3 regions of the Cellvibrio sp. ATLC23 genome follow, and region 1 is predicted to be linked to each of the others. Evidence: predicted binding sites of a transcription regulator. Region 1 holds the regulator's gene; each other region holds the start of a gene.
What was found. Region 1 encodes FNR, which switches genes on or off when oxygen is low (the NO sensors DNR and NnrR bind a similar motif). Its sites were predicted from a motif close to TTGATNNNNATCAA; they were not measured.
Positions count from the first base shown of each region.

Region 2: the regulator FNR is predicted to act here: its motif matches at 1,921-1,934, upstream of AC2CG4_RS12480 (GbsR/MarR family transcriptional regulator).
Region 3: the regulator FNR is predicted to act here: its motif matches at 1,458-1,471, upstream of AC2CG4_RS11130 (FG-GAP repeat protein).

Region 1 covers NZ_JBXUOS010000001.1:582,986-588,746, reverse strand. Annotated here, with positions in the region: gene AC2CG4_RS02375 (acyl-[ACP]--phospholipid O-acyltransferase) at 1-3,239, shown strand, start outside; gene fnr (fumarate/nitrate reduction transcriptional regulator Fnr) at 3,391-4,149, shown strand; gene AC2CG4_RS02365 (DUF4202 domain-containing protein) at 4,184-4,777, shown strand; gene AC2CG4_RS02360 (SirB2 family protein) at 4,826-5,203, shown strand; gene AC2CG4_RS02355 (hypothetical protein) at 5,483-5,761, shown strand, end outside.
Region 2 covers NZ_JBXUOS010000007.1:48,487-54,247, reverse strand. Annotated here, with positions in the region: gene AC2CG4_RS12485 (cytochrome ubiquinol oxidase subunit I) at 1-1,288, opposite strand, end outside; gene AC2CG4_RS12480 (GbsR/MarR family transcriptional regulator) at 1,308-1,874, opposite strand; gene AC2CG4_RS12475 (ATPase domain-containing protein) at 2,221-3,720, shown strand; gene AC2CG4_RS12470 (hybrid sensor histidine kinase/response regulator) at 3,772-5,259, shown strand; gene AC2CG4_RS12465 (CsbD family protein) at 5,459-5,626, shown strand.
Region 3 covers NZ_JBXUOS010000006.1:38,786-44,546, reverse strand. Annotated here, with positions in the region: gene AC2CG4_RS11130 (FG-GAP repeat protein) at 1-1,404, opposite strand, end outside; gene AC2CG4_RS11125 (di-heme-cytochrome C peroxidase) at 1,698-3,530, opposite strand; gene AC2CG4_RS11120 (hypothetical protein) at 3,562-3,729, shown strand; gene AC2CG4_RS11115 (hypothetical protein) at 4,064-4,447, shown strand; gene AC2CG4_RS11110 (hypothetical protein) at 4,449-4,856, opposite strand; gene AC2CG4_RS11105 (flavohemoglobin expression-modulating QEGLA motif protein) at 4,872-5,761, opposite strand, start outside.

The DNA of each region.
Region 1 (5,761 bases):
GGTTCGCTCTGGCGCTGACTTTGTTAATTACCGCCTTCTACTATCTCGGTTGGTTTTGGGCTGCCTTTGGCATGACGCTTTTACTCGCCGCACAAGCAGCGATTTATTCACCCGCCAAGTTTGGCTACATCAAAGAATTATTCGGCAAAGAGCGCCTTGCACAGGCAAATGGCGCGGTGGGCGCACTGTCGATGATCGCGATTCTGGCTGGCATTGCAGTATTTTCCATTTTCTTTGAAATGTTTTATCCCACAGGCGCCAGTACAGAGAAGCAAGTTATTCAAGCCATTGCCCCACTCGGCTGGTTATTGGTGCTCAGCGCCATTATCGAAGTGGTAATGATTCATCGCCTGCCGGAACAAACCGCGCCGCAAACTACTGCCCGTTTTTCCACCAAAGCTTATTTAACCGGAAAATTATTTGCCGAGGATATGGCGCCGGTTATGCGCCGCCGGGTGATTCGTTTATCGGTTGTCGGCCTCGCCATTTTTTGGGGTGTTGGCCAAGTGATGCTCGCTGCTTTCCCCGCGTTTATTAAAGAAGAATTACACATGGACAACGCGATGATTGTGCAAGGTATTCTTGCCTGTAGCGGCATTGGTATCGCGCTGGGTTCAATTATCGCCGGGCGTTTTTCCCGCAATTATATTGAAACCGGGCTGCTGCCCTTAGGCGCATTGGGCTTTGCATTAGGATTGTTGTGTTTACCGCACCTGCATTCCTACAGCGCTTTTGTGATTGCATTTTTATTTATCGGTTTCAGTGGCGGTGTCTTTACCGTGCCGCTTAATGCCATGATTCAATTCCACGCGGGCGAACATGAATTAGGCCGCACCCTCGCTGCCAATAACTGGGTACAAAATGTGGTGATGCTGGTTTTTCTCGGCGTGACCGTTGGATTTTCCTATGTTGGATTTAGCAGTAAAACCCTGCTGGAAATAATTGCTGTTATTACCTTGATTGGCTGTTGCTACACGATTTATGAATTACCGCAAAGCTTGGTGCGCTTTGTTTTCTCGCGCCTAGTTTCCCAGCGCTATCGCGTGCTAGTGCAAGGCATGAAAAATATTCCAGCCAAAGGCGGCGTATTATTGTTGGGCAATCACGTCAGCTGGATTGACTGGGCGGTGTTGCAACTTGCCAGCCCGCGCCCGGTTCGCTTTGTAATGCTGCGGGCGATTTACCAGCGCTGGTATTTGAAATGGTTTTTCGATTTGTTTGGCTGTATTCCAATCGAGTCCGGTGCGCAGAGCCGCAATGCGCTGGATACAGTTGCCGAGAGTTTAAATAAGGGTGAAGTCGTTTGTTTATTTCCTGAAGGCGCTATTAGTCGCACCGGTCACCTGGGTGAATTTCGCCGCGGTTACGAGCGCGCCTGCGAAAAAGCCAATGACGATGTGGTGATTGTGCCCTTCTATTTGCGCGGTTTATGGGGCAGCCAATTCTCCCGTTCATCTGCCCATTTGAAAAATAAAAACCGCCCGCTATTGAAACGCGATTTGATCGTCGCATTTGGCAAATCCTTGTCCAAAGAAACCAAAGCCGATGTACTCAAACGTCGCGTATTGGATTTATCCATTCACTCCTGGCAAGAATATGTAGACGGTTTGGATACCATTGGCCGCTGCTGGATTGACGCTGCTAAAAAAATGGGCAACCAACTTGCAATAATCGACACCATGGGCACCGAGCTGAGCGCGCACCGCGCATTGGCAGGCGCCAGCGCAATCGCCAGCCGCATTGCAAAATTGCCCGACCAAAATATCGGAGTTCTCCTACCAACTAGCGCAGCGGGTGTACTCACCAACCTCGCAGTTGTGTTAACCGGCAAAACTCTGATCAATTTAAATTACACCGCAAGCCAAAGCGCGTTTGCATCGGCACTCGCGCAGGCAAATATCAACACCGTATTTACCTCGGCGCGCTTTTTGAAAAAACTGGAAGACAAAGGCATTCCCGCAAACAATTTATTGCAAGGCGTTAATGTAATTGCCATGGAAGATTTTTCCGGCAGCATTTCTACCGCCGAAAAAATCGCACGCCTGCTATTAATTAAAATTCTTCCCGCATTTGCACTAAAAGCACTTTGGGCACGCAAACAGAACGCAGACGACATAGCCGTGATTTTATTCTCCAGCGGCAGCGAGGGAATTCCTAAAGGGGTGCAGATCAGCCACAAAAATATTATCGCCAATGTTAAACAAATTACCGATGTATTAAATGTGGAAGAAAAAGATGTAGTAATGGCCAACCTGCCCCTATTCCATGCATTTGGCTTAACGGTAACGCAATTTATGCCGCTGCTGGAAGCAGTACCCATGGTGTGCCACGCCGATCCAACCGATGCGTTAGGCAGTGCGAAAGCTATAGCGCAAAACCGCGTAACGGTTTTATTCGGCACTTCTACCTTCCTGCGTTTGTATTGCCGCAACCACAAAATTCATCCATTGATGTTAGAGAGTTTACGGCTTGTTGTTGCTGGTGCAGAAAAATTGCAAGAGGAAGTGCGCACGGCCTTTAATCTGAAATTTAATTTGCCGATTTACGAAGGGTATGGTGCAACGGAAACTACACCGGTCGCCAGCGTCAATCTGCCGGATAAAATTGATACTCAATACTGGCAGGTGCAAGCGGGTAATCGCCCCGGCTCAGTGGGTATGCCCCTGCCCGGCTCCAGCTGCATGATTGTTGACCCTGTGACATTTCAAGAACTGCCCACCGGTGAAGCAGGCATGATTTTAATTGGCGGTGCGCAAGTGATGGTGGGCTACTTAAATAATCCGGAAAAAACGGCCAGCGCCATAAAAGAAATACAGGATATGCGTTGGTATGTGACTGGTGATAAAGGTGTAATTGATCAGGATGGTTTCCTATTCATTCAGGATCGCTATTCGCGTTTTGCCAAAATTGGCGGCGAGATGGTGAGTTTAACACTGGTGGAAAGCGCCTTGAAAAAAGCGATCAACAACGATGCGATCGATGTCATTGTAGTGGCCATCGAAGATGCGAAAAAAGGCGAACGCCTAATCGCCATCACCAATGCCGACGTGGCAAAAGATGAAATTCGCACCGAGGTGTTAAAACAGGGCTTAAACGCACTCGCTATTCCCAGCGACTGGATGCTGATCGAAGCCATGCCGCTGCTTGGCTCAGGTAAAACGGACTTTAGTTTGGCGAAAGCCATGGCGAAGGAGTGGATTCAAACAGAGAACGCTTCATCACTCGCGTTGGCTGACTAATCTTTCATCAAGGGTGCGCGCACAGCCACTGAGCATACCCTTGATGTAAATCAACTATTTACCCCTCATGGCAAAGCTGCAACAATCGCTTAATCTACCTATCCCCGCCCAATCCACTTGAGGGATAAGGGTCCCTTGAGGTTTCTGTGTTATGACTATGAATCACACAATCGTAAAATCCCAGGATTCCAACTGCCCACACGATAAAAAAGTAAGCTGCGGCAACTGTCGATTAAATACTATCTGCTTGCCTATTAGCTTGCACATTGATGATATAGACCGGCTCAACAGTATTATTCAGCGCGGTAAACCTCTACAAAAAGGCGATTATCTGTATCGCGCTAATGATCTCTTTGATTCGGTTTATGCAATCCGCTCTGGCGCTGTTAAGGCTATTACCATTAACGATAACGGCGTAGAACAAGTCACTGGATTCTATTTGCCAGGTGAAATTGTGGGTATGGATGGCATTGGCGACAATCGTTATACCAATTCCGTTATTGCGCTCGAAACAGCATCCGTGTGCGAAATCCCGTTTAATCGCATGGAAGAATTAAGCTTGCAGATTCCTAATCTACAGCGGCATTTTTTTCAATTAATGAGCCGCGAAATCACTCAGGATCAACAGATCATTACGCTGCTCAGCAAAAGTAGCGCAGAAGAGCGAATTGCCGCATTACTCTTAAGCATCTCTAGCCGCAATAGCCGTCGTCAATTATCCGCCAATGCGTTTCGCTTACCCATGTCGCGCACCGACATTGGCAATTATTTAGGTCTGACCATAGAAACCGTCAGCCGCATCTTCACTCGCCTGCAAAAACAAGATGTGATTGCAGTAGATAAAAAAGAAATTGTAATTAATGACATGGATAAGCTGCGCAGTATCGCCAATGGCGAATCTGGCAACTAAAACAGAACAAAAAAACTATTCACGAGCCCCCCTAATGACCAACCAAAACCGATTAGAAAAAACTCTCGCCGCATTTGATGCCGCCAATTTACAGGACCCCAATACCGAGATTGTCGATGGGAAAGCCGTTGCCAAAGAATGGATTTATGCACAGCGCATGAGTGCGCAATTGCATCGTTTTTGTGAGGCGCCATCGGAAGCACTGCAACTCGCCGCGCGCAGCCAGCATATCTGTCGCTGGAAAAGTCCGCGCAGTGATTACCCGATGGATCGCAGTGGCTATAAAAAATGGCGCTTGGATTTGGCGCAGCTGCACGGAGAAATCGCCGGTGCAATCATGGCCCAGGAAGGTTACGACACAAGCATGATTGAGCGCGTGAAAGATTTACTGCTGAAACGCAGCCTAAAACGAGACAATGAAGTGCAAGCACTGGAGGATGTTATCTGCTTGGTATTTATTGAATTTTATTTGGAAGACTTTGCCAGTAAACATGACGAAGAAAAACTTATCGATATCATTCGCAAAACCTGGAACAAAATGTCTGACAAAGGCCACACAGCCGCATTAAAACTGCCCCTGTCCGATGCTATGCTTGCGTTGGTTGGGAAAGCGCTGGCTGCAGCCTGAGCACACTGATTAGCGCCCCCACTTAATATAGATAAAAAGGAAAACCTCATGTATTTAGCACTTAAACACCTTCACCTCACTTTTGTAGCCTTGTCACTACTGGCGTTTGTTGTGCGCGGATTGTGGCTGTTTATGAGCTCCAACATGCTCAGCAAAAAGTGGGTAAAAATACTTCCACACATCATCAGTACAATTTTATTGGTTAGTGGCATAGTGTTAGCAGTGCACCTGAGTATGTCGCCCGGCAGCCAGCCGTGGTTGATAGCCAAAATTGTCGGCTTGGTTGTTTATATCGGCCTTGGTATAGCGGCATTTAAAGTGCCGAATCCCAGTGTACGCAAAGCGCTTTGGATCAGCGCGCTAATTGTATTTGGTTATATTGTTAGCGTGGCTATCAGCAAAAACCCAATGGGCTTTTTTAGCTAGACATAATATTAATTCTTATGATGTAGGGCAGCCGAGAGCTGCCTTCTTATTATCTGCCGCGTTCCTAATTCCTCCAATGCCCCCTTACCACTACCCTATTTCCTGTTGGGCAATTAAATCGATTCATGTTTGCATTTTCGCAGTGACCCCCTAGTCTTAATACTAATGGCTATATCCAAGCTCGATATTATTTACAATACTTGACGTATCTTTAAAAGTGATTTATATCACAGTCCAGTTGTTCAGCTTTCATATAACTTTAATAATCGGTGAGCCCCTATGAAAAAAATCCTCTTGATCATTGCCCTGCTATCGCTATCCCAAGTCAGCTTCAGTTGCGATGAAGCCTGTAAGCGTACCAAGGCAGAAACAGCCAATAATGTGAAGTTTGCCAGTTACTTAAATGCCAAATATTGCAAATCGACTGGTCTGGATTTTTTAATGCAAGGGCGCAGAAGCCTGCAGAGTTATCGCGACAAACAACTGCCTACCGCACACCGTGGCGGCGCCAAGAACATCCGTAACTTCATTTCGCAGCGTAAAGATTGGCTGCAAGAG
Region 2 (5,761 bases), on a different contig from region 1:
GAATATAGGCGATCAGCAATACCACGTAGAGGGTTAAATAGATCGCTAGCGATGTGCCGACATTGCTGGCGGGGGTACTAGTTACTGCATCGGCTGTTTTTAAGACGTCGGTTACGAGCCAGGGTTGGCGGCCAATTTCAGTGACATACCAGCCTGCGAGTGTGGCGATCCAACCGGAGAAGGTCATGCCTACAAATACCTTTAGCATCAGCGGCGATATTTCATTGCGGCGATAAATTTGCCAGCAACCTACCCATGACACTAACAGCATGAGCATGCCCATTCCTACCATGATTCGGAAGCCAAAAAATAACGGCGCAACCGGTGGATGTGCGTCTGGAAACTCGTTTAAACCCTTTAATTCGCCATCGGTGGTGTGCGTTAAAATAATACTCGCCATGTTGGGGATTTCGATTGCATATTTATTGCTTTGTGTTTCTTTGTCCGGTATTGCAAATAATACGAGTGGGACATTTTTTTCGGTTTGCCAAACTGCTTCCATCGCCGCAATTTTTGCAGGTTGATGATGCAGAGTATTCAGGCCGTGCATATCCCCCAACAATATTTGCAGAGGAATTAATATGGCTGCCGCTATAGCGCCAGTTTTAAGTGCAAGGCGTGGTGCGGGTTTGTGGTCGCCTTTTAACAGGCGATAGGCGGATATTCCCGCAATTAAAAATGCAGCGGTTAAACCAGATGCAATCAACATGTGCGCTAAACGATAGGGCATGGATGGATTAAAAATAATCGCCCACCAATCCAACGGAAAGGCCTTCATAGTGTCGCCGACTTGGCGCATCTCAAAACCGGTAGGGGTTTGCATCCAGGAATTAAGTGCGATAATCCAAAACGCAGACATGCTGGTGCCAAAAGCAACTAAGAGAGTCGCCAGAGTGTGAATGCGATTAGACACCTTGTTAATCCCGAACAACATAATGCCTAAAAATGTCGCTTCTAAGAAAAATGCGGTCAGCACTTCATAGCCGAGTAATGGCCCGGCGATATTGCCTACGGTTTCCATATAACCCGGCCAATTGGTGCCGAACTGAAAGCTCATGGTGATGCCGCTGACGACGCCCAGTGCAAATGTCAGTGCAAATACTTTTACCCAAAAACGATAGGCACGCATCCAGACTTCTTTGCCGCTGCGGTTGTAACGTATTTTGAAATAAAATAAAAACCAGCAGAGTGCGATGGAAATGGTAGGAAATAAAATATGAAACGAAATGTTCGCCGCAAATTGGATGCGTGAGAGAATGAGGGTGTCGATTACACTAGGGTCGAGCATGATTTACCTCGATAGAAGATTATTTCGCAGAATCTTTTTTTCCGCCGAGCAGGCGGTCTTTCATATCCAATACTTTGCCGATACTGTTGCCGAGTTTGAGTAATTTGCCGAGCTGTGCTGAATCCAACCGTTGAATTTCTTGCGTCCAGAGGGTGAGCATTTCGATCAGTTCGTGCATTTCGCGCATGCGCTGTTGCGCGTATTCCTCTTCAGCATTAGCCGGTGTTTCAATCAACAAGTTGCGCAGTGTGGTTAAGGTTGGGTCCATTTCGCGCTTGCGACGCTGTTCGATTAAGGTTTTGGCTATATCCCACACATCACCCGGCGCCGTGTAGAACTCTTTGCGCTCACCTTGGCGATGCTGCAGTTTCACTAATTCCCATGACATTAATTCCTTCAACCCCATGCTCACATTGGAGCGGGATATGCCCAGCGCCTCGGTCATGTCATCGGCACACAAAGGTTCTTTGCTTAAGACTAACAAGGCATACATCTGCCCGACTGTGCGGTTGATCCCCCAACGGCTACCCATTTCGCCAAAGTGAAGGATGCAGGATTGGATCATTGGGGTGAGTTTTTGTGACATATTGATATTCCTGAATTTTCAGTAATATCTGAAATTACAGAATTGTTTGATTTTGGTCAGGTGCATTTTTTACTCTGCCTCCATGAGTGAGACACGCGAGAGCGTAAATTTGAGCATTGAGTCAGAGATTCGGATTGATATTAATGGGGGCACAGGATTTTTTTGGCAACCGCTAATGAATGTATGTTTCAGTACAGACAATAGCGAGCTATTCAAAAAAGATGGTTACCATATTCGTGACGCTGGGCTGATAGGTTCGGATACATGCGAATTGGAATGAGCGTTGTTAGCAATGATGGATTTGAGTGCATTGTTGCTTTCTCCCAACATCCCAGAAAGGAAGTATATGAAGACACAAAATACAGAAAGCACAGCGTTTGTTTCTACGGGTATTGTCGGGTTGGACAATATCCTTGGCGGTGGACTTACCAAGGAGCGCCTTTATCTATTAGAAGGAGATCCCGGCTCGGGGAAAACTACCATTGCGCTGCAGTTCCTGATTGAAGGCGCCCGGTTGGGGGAGAAAGTACTCTATATCACCCTCGCCGAAAACGAGGTGGAGTTGCGGGCCGTAGCTGAGTCCCATGGCTTTTCTATGGAGGGTGTAACGGTGCAGGAGGTCATTCCGGAAGAGAGTTTATTAAATTCGGCCGATCAGTACACCGTTTTGCATCCTGCAGAAGTCGAATTGGGTGAAACCAATAATTTGATTCTCAGTATGATCGAAAAGCTTAATCCGAGTCGCGTCGTTCTGGATTCGCTTTCCGAGTTACAGCTACTTTCGGGGAATGCCCTACGCTATCGTCGCCACGTGCTTGCGCTAAAACAGTATTTTTCACGGCGTGCTTGTACTGCACTTCTACTTGATGACAGAACCGCCTTGCGCGGTGATCAACAAGTGCGCAGCGTGGCGCACGGTGTAATCACGCTGCACCATACCGATTCACAATACGGGGCTGAGCGGCGCTTGATTCGTATTGTGAAATATCGTGGTATTTCCTTTCGGCGAGGCCCTCATGATTACTCGATCGTTACCGGCGGGGTAATTGTCTATCCGCGTATCATAGCCGCAGAGACCCGTGAATTGACACCGCGCGGTCAAGTGTCCAGTGGTCTGTCTGCGTTGGATGAATTACTTGGCGGAGGTATTGAGGCGGGCTCGAGTACATTAGTTTCAGGGCCACCAGGAACTGGTAAATCCAGTCTCGCAACACAGTTTGTTATGTCCGTTACGCGGCAAGGTGAAAAGGCGGCGATGTTTTTATTTGAAGAGTCCTTTAACACGTTGCTCAACCGATGCCAAGGTATCGGCATGGAACTGCGTTCGTCTTATGATTCTGGCCTGCTACAGATACATCAAATTGATCCGGCTGAAATGTCTCCAGGTGAGTTCACCCATTTGGTTTGTAAGGCAGCAGATGGCGGTGCAAAAGTGATCGTTATCGACAGTTTGAACGGATATCTCAATGCTATGCCTGAAGTCGGTTTTTTAGCGACGCACTTGCACGAAGTATTAACTTATTTGGGTCAACGTGGAGTAGTGACATTTCTTGTTGGTGTGCAACAAGGCATTGTTGGTGAAACCACAACGGGGATGGATATTAGTTACATGGCTGATAACGTTTTGTTGTTACGTTATTTTGAAGTTCGTGGCAACGTCGAAAAAGCCCTATCGGTATTTAAGAAACGGGGTAGCTCGCATGAGACCACATTGCGTAGTTTTAGCATCAAATCTACCGGTGTGCATGTCGGTCCCGTCCTTAAAGGATTCCAAGGGGTTTTAACCGGCATACCGCAGTTGTTTGATATCCTCCCAAGCGATGCACCATGGCAGTCAGGAAAATAAATGGAAACTTTATATCACTTCAATGGTGTCGGGTGATCGATGGAAGATTGTGTGGTTATTTATGCTCCTATTGGCAAAGACGCAAGCCTTATCCATTCACTTCTTCAGCGACATGCAATTGAATCGATAATTTGTACGGCGCCTGCGCAGGTCGCAGAAATTTTATTAGGAGGAGTGGGTGCGTTGTTTATTGCGGATGAGGCGCTCTCTCCTGCGCTAATAAAACTGCTTGATGCCTACATTAGTAATCAACCAACTTGGTCCGATTTACCCATTGTGGTATTGACTAAAAAAGAGTTCGACACTGTGTTTAACAAGCGTCGTTATCTGGGGTTGGGAAACTTGACTCTGCTTGAGCGTCCGGTGAATAGTGTGACTTTGGTGAGTGCTGCTGCTGCTGCTTTGCGCGCCCGGCGCCGTCAATATGAGATGCGCGCAATTGATCGTCGTAAAGACGAATTTCTGGCCATGCTCGCCCATGAGTTACGCAATCCTCTTGCCCCCATCAGTGCCGCTTCAGAAATACTCAAGGCTCCTTCGCTTGAGCAGGATGTCGTTCGAAAGACCAGTGATATTGTCTCTCGCCAGGTTAAACATATGACTGGTCTGATCGATGATCTATTAGATGTATCGCGTGTATCCCGTGGGCTTATCCACTTGGAAAGCAATGCGATAGATGTTAATGAAATCGTGATAAATGCCGTGGAACAGGTGCGCCCGCTGATGGAATCGCGCCAGCATGTTTTCAATATTGAGCACCCAACGCGTGACGCGTATGTATTGGGCGATCAAAAACGGTTGGTGCAGATTCTCGCGAATTTACTTAATAACGCCGCAAAATACACGCCAGAGCGAGGTGAGATTTTGCTTAGTATCACGGTCGACAACGCCCATGTTGTTTTCACCGTAACTGATAACGGGATCGGAATGGAACCCGATGTTCTGAACCATGTATTTGAAATGTTTTCTCAAGCAAAACGTACCTCCGACCGATTTCAAGGTGGGCTCGGTATCGGCTTGGCGTTGGTAAGAAGTTTGGTTGCGCTGCACCGGGGCACTGTAAGTGCTTTTAGTGAGGGTTTAGGAAGGGGAAGTAAGTTAGTCGTGAAGCTTCCCCTAATAATCGAATTGCCCAGTATTCAACCCAACTCAGCTGCCGCACCCGCGGTAACAACAGCGGCATCCCAGATGCTGATGATTGTGGATGACAATGTCGATGCAGCCAAAACACTCGCGATGGTGTTGGAACTACATGGTTATCAAATCTGCGTAGAGCACAGCGCGCAAGCGGCTATTGAACGAGTTAGAGTGGCGCGACCAGTTGCCTGTTTATTAGACATAGGTTTACCCGATATGGACGGTAGTAGTTTGGCGAAAATTTTGCGCAATTTACCGGAAACCGCTAATTCAGTTCTTATCGCGATAACAGGGTACGGTCAGGAAGAGGATCGTAAAAAAACCAGTGATGCGGGCTTTCATCATCATATGGTTAAGCCGGTCGATATCGGCAAGCTATTGACAGTACTGTCAACTTTGTAAGCTGTTAATTAAAAATGTGTATGGTTTCGCACTGAATTGGAAGTTACGTGGGGCTAGAGTAAGGCGTGGAATATCTTTTCAAACGCAATGCGGGCGGCAGTTTTCCCTCGGGTTTGGCAAGATATTTTTGGTGGGATTTGTTGTATCCAGTTTCTGGAACAATATCCCTTCTAACTTTCTCACGCAAAAGGAAAACATCATGAATAAAGATCAAGTGAAAGGTTCAGTAAAACAAGCTGCAGGTAAAGTTCAACAAAAAACCGGTGAGGCTGTAGGTAGTGAAAAGCAACAGCTTAAAGGTGCGGCCAAACAAGTAGAAGGAAAAGTTCAAAAGGAATATGGCAATTTGAAAGATAGCCATAAATAAATTTTTGTTTATCAGGGATTCGCTGTGTTATTGCGCAATGGATTGCGCTAGTTGATATCGCTGCGATAAAGTTTTCAATAATCGATTAATTGATTTGCTTATCTACTATTTCTTCCTGCATTTTTTTCTCGTCAG
Region 3 (5,761 bases), on a different contig from region 1:
TGCACCAAACGCATCGCCTTGTTGCGCGTTAGATGCTTTTACGTGCGCTTCTTCGACCCAGCCATTTTCTCTAAGACGGAACATATAGACAGCGCCTGAGCCACTTCCACCGGAATAGCTGCTGGTGCTGGATGATGAGCTAGTGCTGGATTTACTTGAGCTTGACGATGAACTGCTCGAGCTTGAGCTGCTGATGGACGAGCTGCTGGATGGGTAGAACTCTAAGCATGTGCTAACTGAAGATGTGCTGTCGAACGAGCTAGCGCTATTACCGAAATTGAATACACCACTTCTAGCAATAAAATCGCTCGTAGTGCCGACCGCAAGAGTCTTCCCGTCGCCTGACAGTGCAATAGTTTCACCGAAGCGCAGTTCAACTTTGGGGCGACTGAACGCGTGTTCTAAGGAAAAAATGGGTTTTACATACGCATCTTGCAACCAGTTACTCTCAGAGCGAGTAAAAATATAAACAGCCCCTACATTTAAATCCACAGCTCCGAGCAAGTCACTAGAAGGGTTTGATGAGGAGGCAGAGCTAATGACTATTTCATAGTTATTCTGATTACAGTTCACACCATAGGATGGGCTGTCTTCCAGTAGCGCCGATACCGCCAGGGTATTTCCGTCATCGGACAGTGCAACTTTGTAACCGAAGCGATCATTTGGCAGCATGCGGGCGGGGTTTAAATCTGGTTGCTCGGTATTGGATGCCTTCAGGTAGGCCTGTTGAATCCATACACCGTTTTCTTTAATGAATACATAGACCGCGCCAGAGTTGGTGCTGTCATTGTTGGCTTGGTCGCCGTTTGCACCTATGGCTTTACTGTCTTCGGTTGGTGCGCCTACTGCGAGGGTAGTGCCATCGGCGGACAGGGCAATGCTCCAACCAAAAAAATCATTGGCTTCAGCGTTAGATGCTTTGAAATAGCCAATGGCTTTGATCATTTCGGTCGCGGTAAAGGTCAGGTTGGATCTTTGGCAGCCGCTGGCATTACAGGCGTCTACGTAATAGTAATTGTTGACCCAATCGTGCACGTGTACGCCGATTTCATCGGTCGTCTCGGTGTTGGTCAAATCGTCGCCCACTTGCTCTACACCGCCGGTCGCTGCATCGTGTTTATAAAGCTTATAAAAAGTGGCTCCGTCAACTGCGCTCCACTGGAAGGTCAGCACTTTGGGAGTTTGCGCTTCTACCTTTACGCTGGGCCAAATACCTGAACCATTTGGCGGTACAGAGGCTGCACTGAAGCTGCTGCGTAAGGATGAGCTGCTAATAGATGAAGAGCTTGCCGAGGATTTTTTATCGCTGCCACCGCCGCAGCCAGCCAGTAAAAATGAGCCTGCCATCAACGAGAGAAGCAGGGTGGTACGCTTTAGTAGCGGTGAAAAACGGTCAATATTCATTCAGCATGTTCCTGAGGTTTAAAACTGGTCGGTGATTCTGTGTGTCGCGGCGCTTGGTGTCAATCAAATCGCCAGCATTATTCGGGCACTGGTGAAGCTTGGGGGTTTGACTCTCGCTTGCATCGAGCTGGGCTAAAGACCCTCAAAGCGGAGGATTGGTTCAGTGATTTTGTATGGTGCGGGTAATTTAGTGGAAATAAGTACGGCAAGTTGTGAGCAATTGTGAAACCTGTGCGGTTTGCTCAAGAGCTCATCGCCCGGCGGTAAAATCGGGCGATGAGCTTGTGGCTGTGTCACAGCGTTTTTAAGTATTCAACTAACGCCAAGCGCTGGTGGCTGTTGATTGGCTGCAGCATCTGCATTTTCGGTTTGCCCTGTGCATCTTTTACCGGGCGGCCTCTGTCATCCAGTACAAATACGGGGGTGATACCGGCAGCATATTCATGGCCTTTATTGGAGTTGCTGGGCAGGCTGGTGTCAAACACAAACAGGCCGGGGAACTCTTGTGGATCGCGCTGTACAACCCCCACATTGATAACATCCAGTTCGCGGGTGCCCAGGGTGAAGCGATTGGGGCGACAGGTTTTACCGCTGGCGATTTCGGCGTCGCTGCAGCTGGGCATAAACAATTCATATAGGCTTGGAACAGATCCGTTGTGTAAATAAGGTGCAGTAGCCCATATACCATTGAGCGGGCGTGCTTTGTAAGCGGCGAGAGTAGCGGGGTTATCTTTATCGACGACCTCAAAGTCCAAATGGCGCTCGGTTTTTTTGATCGGGTTGTCGGACATTGAACTAATCAGGTCGTAGAGTTTTTCTGCCCAGCGGCGAACCAGCCATTTATCGTGATCCGGCTCCACCAATACCCCTTCAACTGCCGCACTTAAAGCTGGTAATACCGGGCTGGTCGCTTGAAAACGCGGTGAATTGGGTTTGAGTGGGTTAATACGTTTACCCTCAAAGTAGCCGGTTTTGCCAGCATAATTGAGTGCGTTCATCGCCATATAAGGGTCGGTGCCAATCGTTTGCAAACTGGCGAATTGCGAAATGATGCGGCGCTTGGGGTCGGTGCGGTCGATGGCCTCATGGCAGGTGTGGCACTGGTATTCAATAAACACCTGTTTGCCTTGTTCGGCCAGGGCTGGGTTAATAGCGGGCAGCACATTTTGCTGCGCCAGATCTTCCCAGCTTGGCGACCACAAACTCTCCAGATGGCGCTCCATACGTGTCAGGTTGCGCACGACCACTGATGAGCGATAGCCAATGTCACCTTTTTTGCGATGCAAATCGAATTGCGCGAATACACCTAGTGCCTCACCCGTGTTGCGCCCCAGCGGGCCTGCAAGCTCGTTATCACCCACACCGTTCCACTGCACAAAATCGTGTTGCGGGGTATCCCACAAATAGGGATAACTTACCGGTGCGCTGGCTGGGTTGAAATTGGGCTCGTTGGGGGTGAGGTGCGCAAGTACCCGATTGTAGATGCGCCCAAACGCATCCAGCCGGCCATAACCATAGGCGACGGATTGTTCGCCATGGCGCGGGTCGTTGATCTGGTTGTAACTGGCAATCTGTTGTGCGGTATCCACTAGCTGCGCGCGGAAGGCTTCTTTGTTCTCAGGGTATTTCCCTTGCAGTACTTTTTGGGCGAGGCGCTCAAATTTGTCGGGCTGCTCCAGGCTTGCTTGTAATGCCAGCGACAAGCTTTTTAGCATCTGCTCCATATCGGCCAGAGTTGCGCCGCCGTCGATACGAATGGCGGCCCCTTGATAATTAATCTGGCTGGTATGACATGCAGCGCAGGTGAAGCCAATAAACTCCTTGCCTCCGTGTTCATCTTTCACCCAACCGACTGGTAGTCCATCCGGGTTGGCAAAGCTGGCTTTTTGCGGCAAATAGCGAAGCCGATTTATGTTTTCATCGCTGCGAAACAGCGCTTCACTATCGGCTGTTTCGAGGTGTAAAAAAATATCGTAAGGGAGCAGATTAGAACCCTGCGTAACATTATAAAACCAGAGGCTATCTGCGCCGCTCCAATTTTGTTCTGGATAAACGACCCGGTTAGCGCTATCGCCAAAGCTATCTTGTTGGGCAATTTTTGCATGACGATCGCTATCAACTAACACGCCCTGAGAAACATAAGTACATGCAGAAATTGTGGAAATTATTATAAGAGATAATAAAAAAGAGGCGGTGCGCAATGCGATGCGCAGGTATGTTGGTGGCATGATTATTCCTTTCTACTGGTGTGGCGGCGATGCAAGCCCAGTTGTTTGGGCAAATATTGGTGTCGCAAAATGGCGATCAAATAATAAACAAAAATAATGTGCTGTAATCTGAATAAATTAAGGAACTATTCAGATTCGCTGCAGCCTTAAGAGATGACTTTACCAGATTGTCATGATGCAGATACAGGACAGCGGGCGGATTTGTCACTGGTGTTCCCTGCGCTTGGCAATAAAGTAACAAAATTATTCCTGAATCTACTGCTAGAGAATTGTTCGTCGCTTTTGCTTGAACTGTCATAAATTGTGCGTAGACTGCCGCCTCGTCGCAGCAGAGGGACTTTTTCGGAACCGGGTGGCGAATAATCAACCAAGTGAGTGATGTGGCAATTTAACATCAACTCAACAATAAAAAGCGCAGCGGAACCTTTTATATGTTGATGAATCCTTTATTTGTCGATACCTCATTACACAATCGTCTTGGGCAGGAAGTCCATCTCGGCGTCTGTCACTGTCAATATCAAGGTCGCGATTACGTGTTTGTGATGGCGCCCACTCAGCAAGCTTCCAGTTTTGTCGGTAAAAATGCTGAGCCCTTTGCTTTCCAATTGCGGGAAAAGTTTGCGTTGGATGCGCGTCGTTTTGAATTAATTGAAGTGCGTGATGCCAGTGATGCAACGCATTTGTATCGCTGGCGCTTTGAGTGGGTGGGTAATTCACCGCTTTCGGCTCGCAGCGAAGAAATTAATTCACCCGGCCTACGTGCGACCCTATTACAGCTACTTGATCCAACTCAGGCTGTCGCAGCAACGGCCTGATTTATTCTCCGCTATTTTCCGTCCCCTCATTAGTTACTGTTTTTTTTGAGCTGCGCCAGAACCAGTGGCGCGGCTGCTGAGTGAATTTTTCCAGTTGTTCCTGTTTGTGATTGTTATCGGTAAACCAATAATAATCATGGGTGCTTTTGGGTTTAAACCAGCCGCGCACTTCTGCAATATGCTCAAGCTTTAATTTGGGCATGCCCAACTTCCGATCCAAATTAAAACTCTGGTTCCACTGTACAAGCAAATCTCGCTTGGCAGTTGCAATGGCCAATTCTTCAGTGTCAGTTTGTATTAATTTGCAAGCAATAAAACCAATAACCGGTTCCGGCGCGTCACTGTCTATGTGGCTCGCGTTTTCAAAAAAAATATTCTCACCTGAGAGTACAACTTTGTAATACGTCATAATTTACAATCAAACTCAATCTATTTCGGCATCAATGCCATCAGCTTGTGGTGGTGGAGTTGGCATTTTATCGAACAGCTTGCTGAAATGTTGCTGCACACGTGCGATATTCATTACCGACATGCCACTCGAAAAACCAAACCACACATACAAACCATTTAAATTTTTAAACATCGGCGGCAAATATTTAGGCGCGGCAATTACCCCCTCCAAATGACGCTCGTACAGCAGCGGTAAATCATCCAGTGTCACCTTGCCGACAAACAGCATGGGAATAATTTCCGGCACGCCGGATTGAATCGCGCTACGAATAAAATTCACATTTTCGACAAAACCTTTTACGTATGAAATGTCTTTGGTGAACGCTGATCCGCCAGTTAATGTGCCGCCGCGAAATACCCGCTGGGTTACACGATAACTGTCGTGCTCGCTCACACCGCGCTCTAAAAAGTGGCGATAGACCTGACAAAAATCCGCGCCTTGTTCCGCCAAATCCACCGCGACAACCCGGTCGCTAATGCGCCGTGCGCGCTGTGGAAATGAGCTGAAGGTCAGCGTCTCCAGTAATACCGCCATGCCTTCTTGAATTGCGGTAATACGCGGCGACCCGACACTCAACCAGGTTGCCCAAGGTTGCTCGCGGCCATTAAGCGTAGTGCCTATATGCACCCAGCCTTCGTGCACTTCCAACACTTGCAAATCCAATTCAGAAAAAGAGGAGCGGCGATTTACTTTAATGCAGTCGCCACCGGCAGAGGCGTCCGACACTATGTCATCGCTGATTTGTACACGCACTTCACCGGCGCCGAAATAATCGGTCATGCGCGCTTGTAGCGTGGTGACTGCCTCTTCTGAACTGATGTGATTAGTGTAGGGGCGATTTAAATGCTCCACCGCAGGCAACG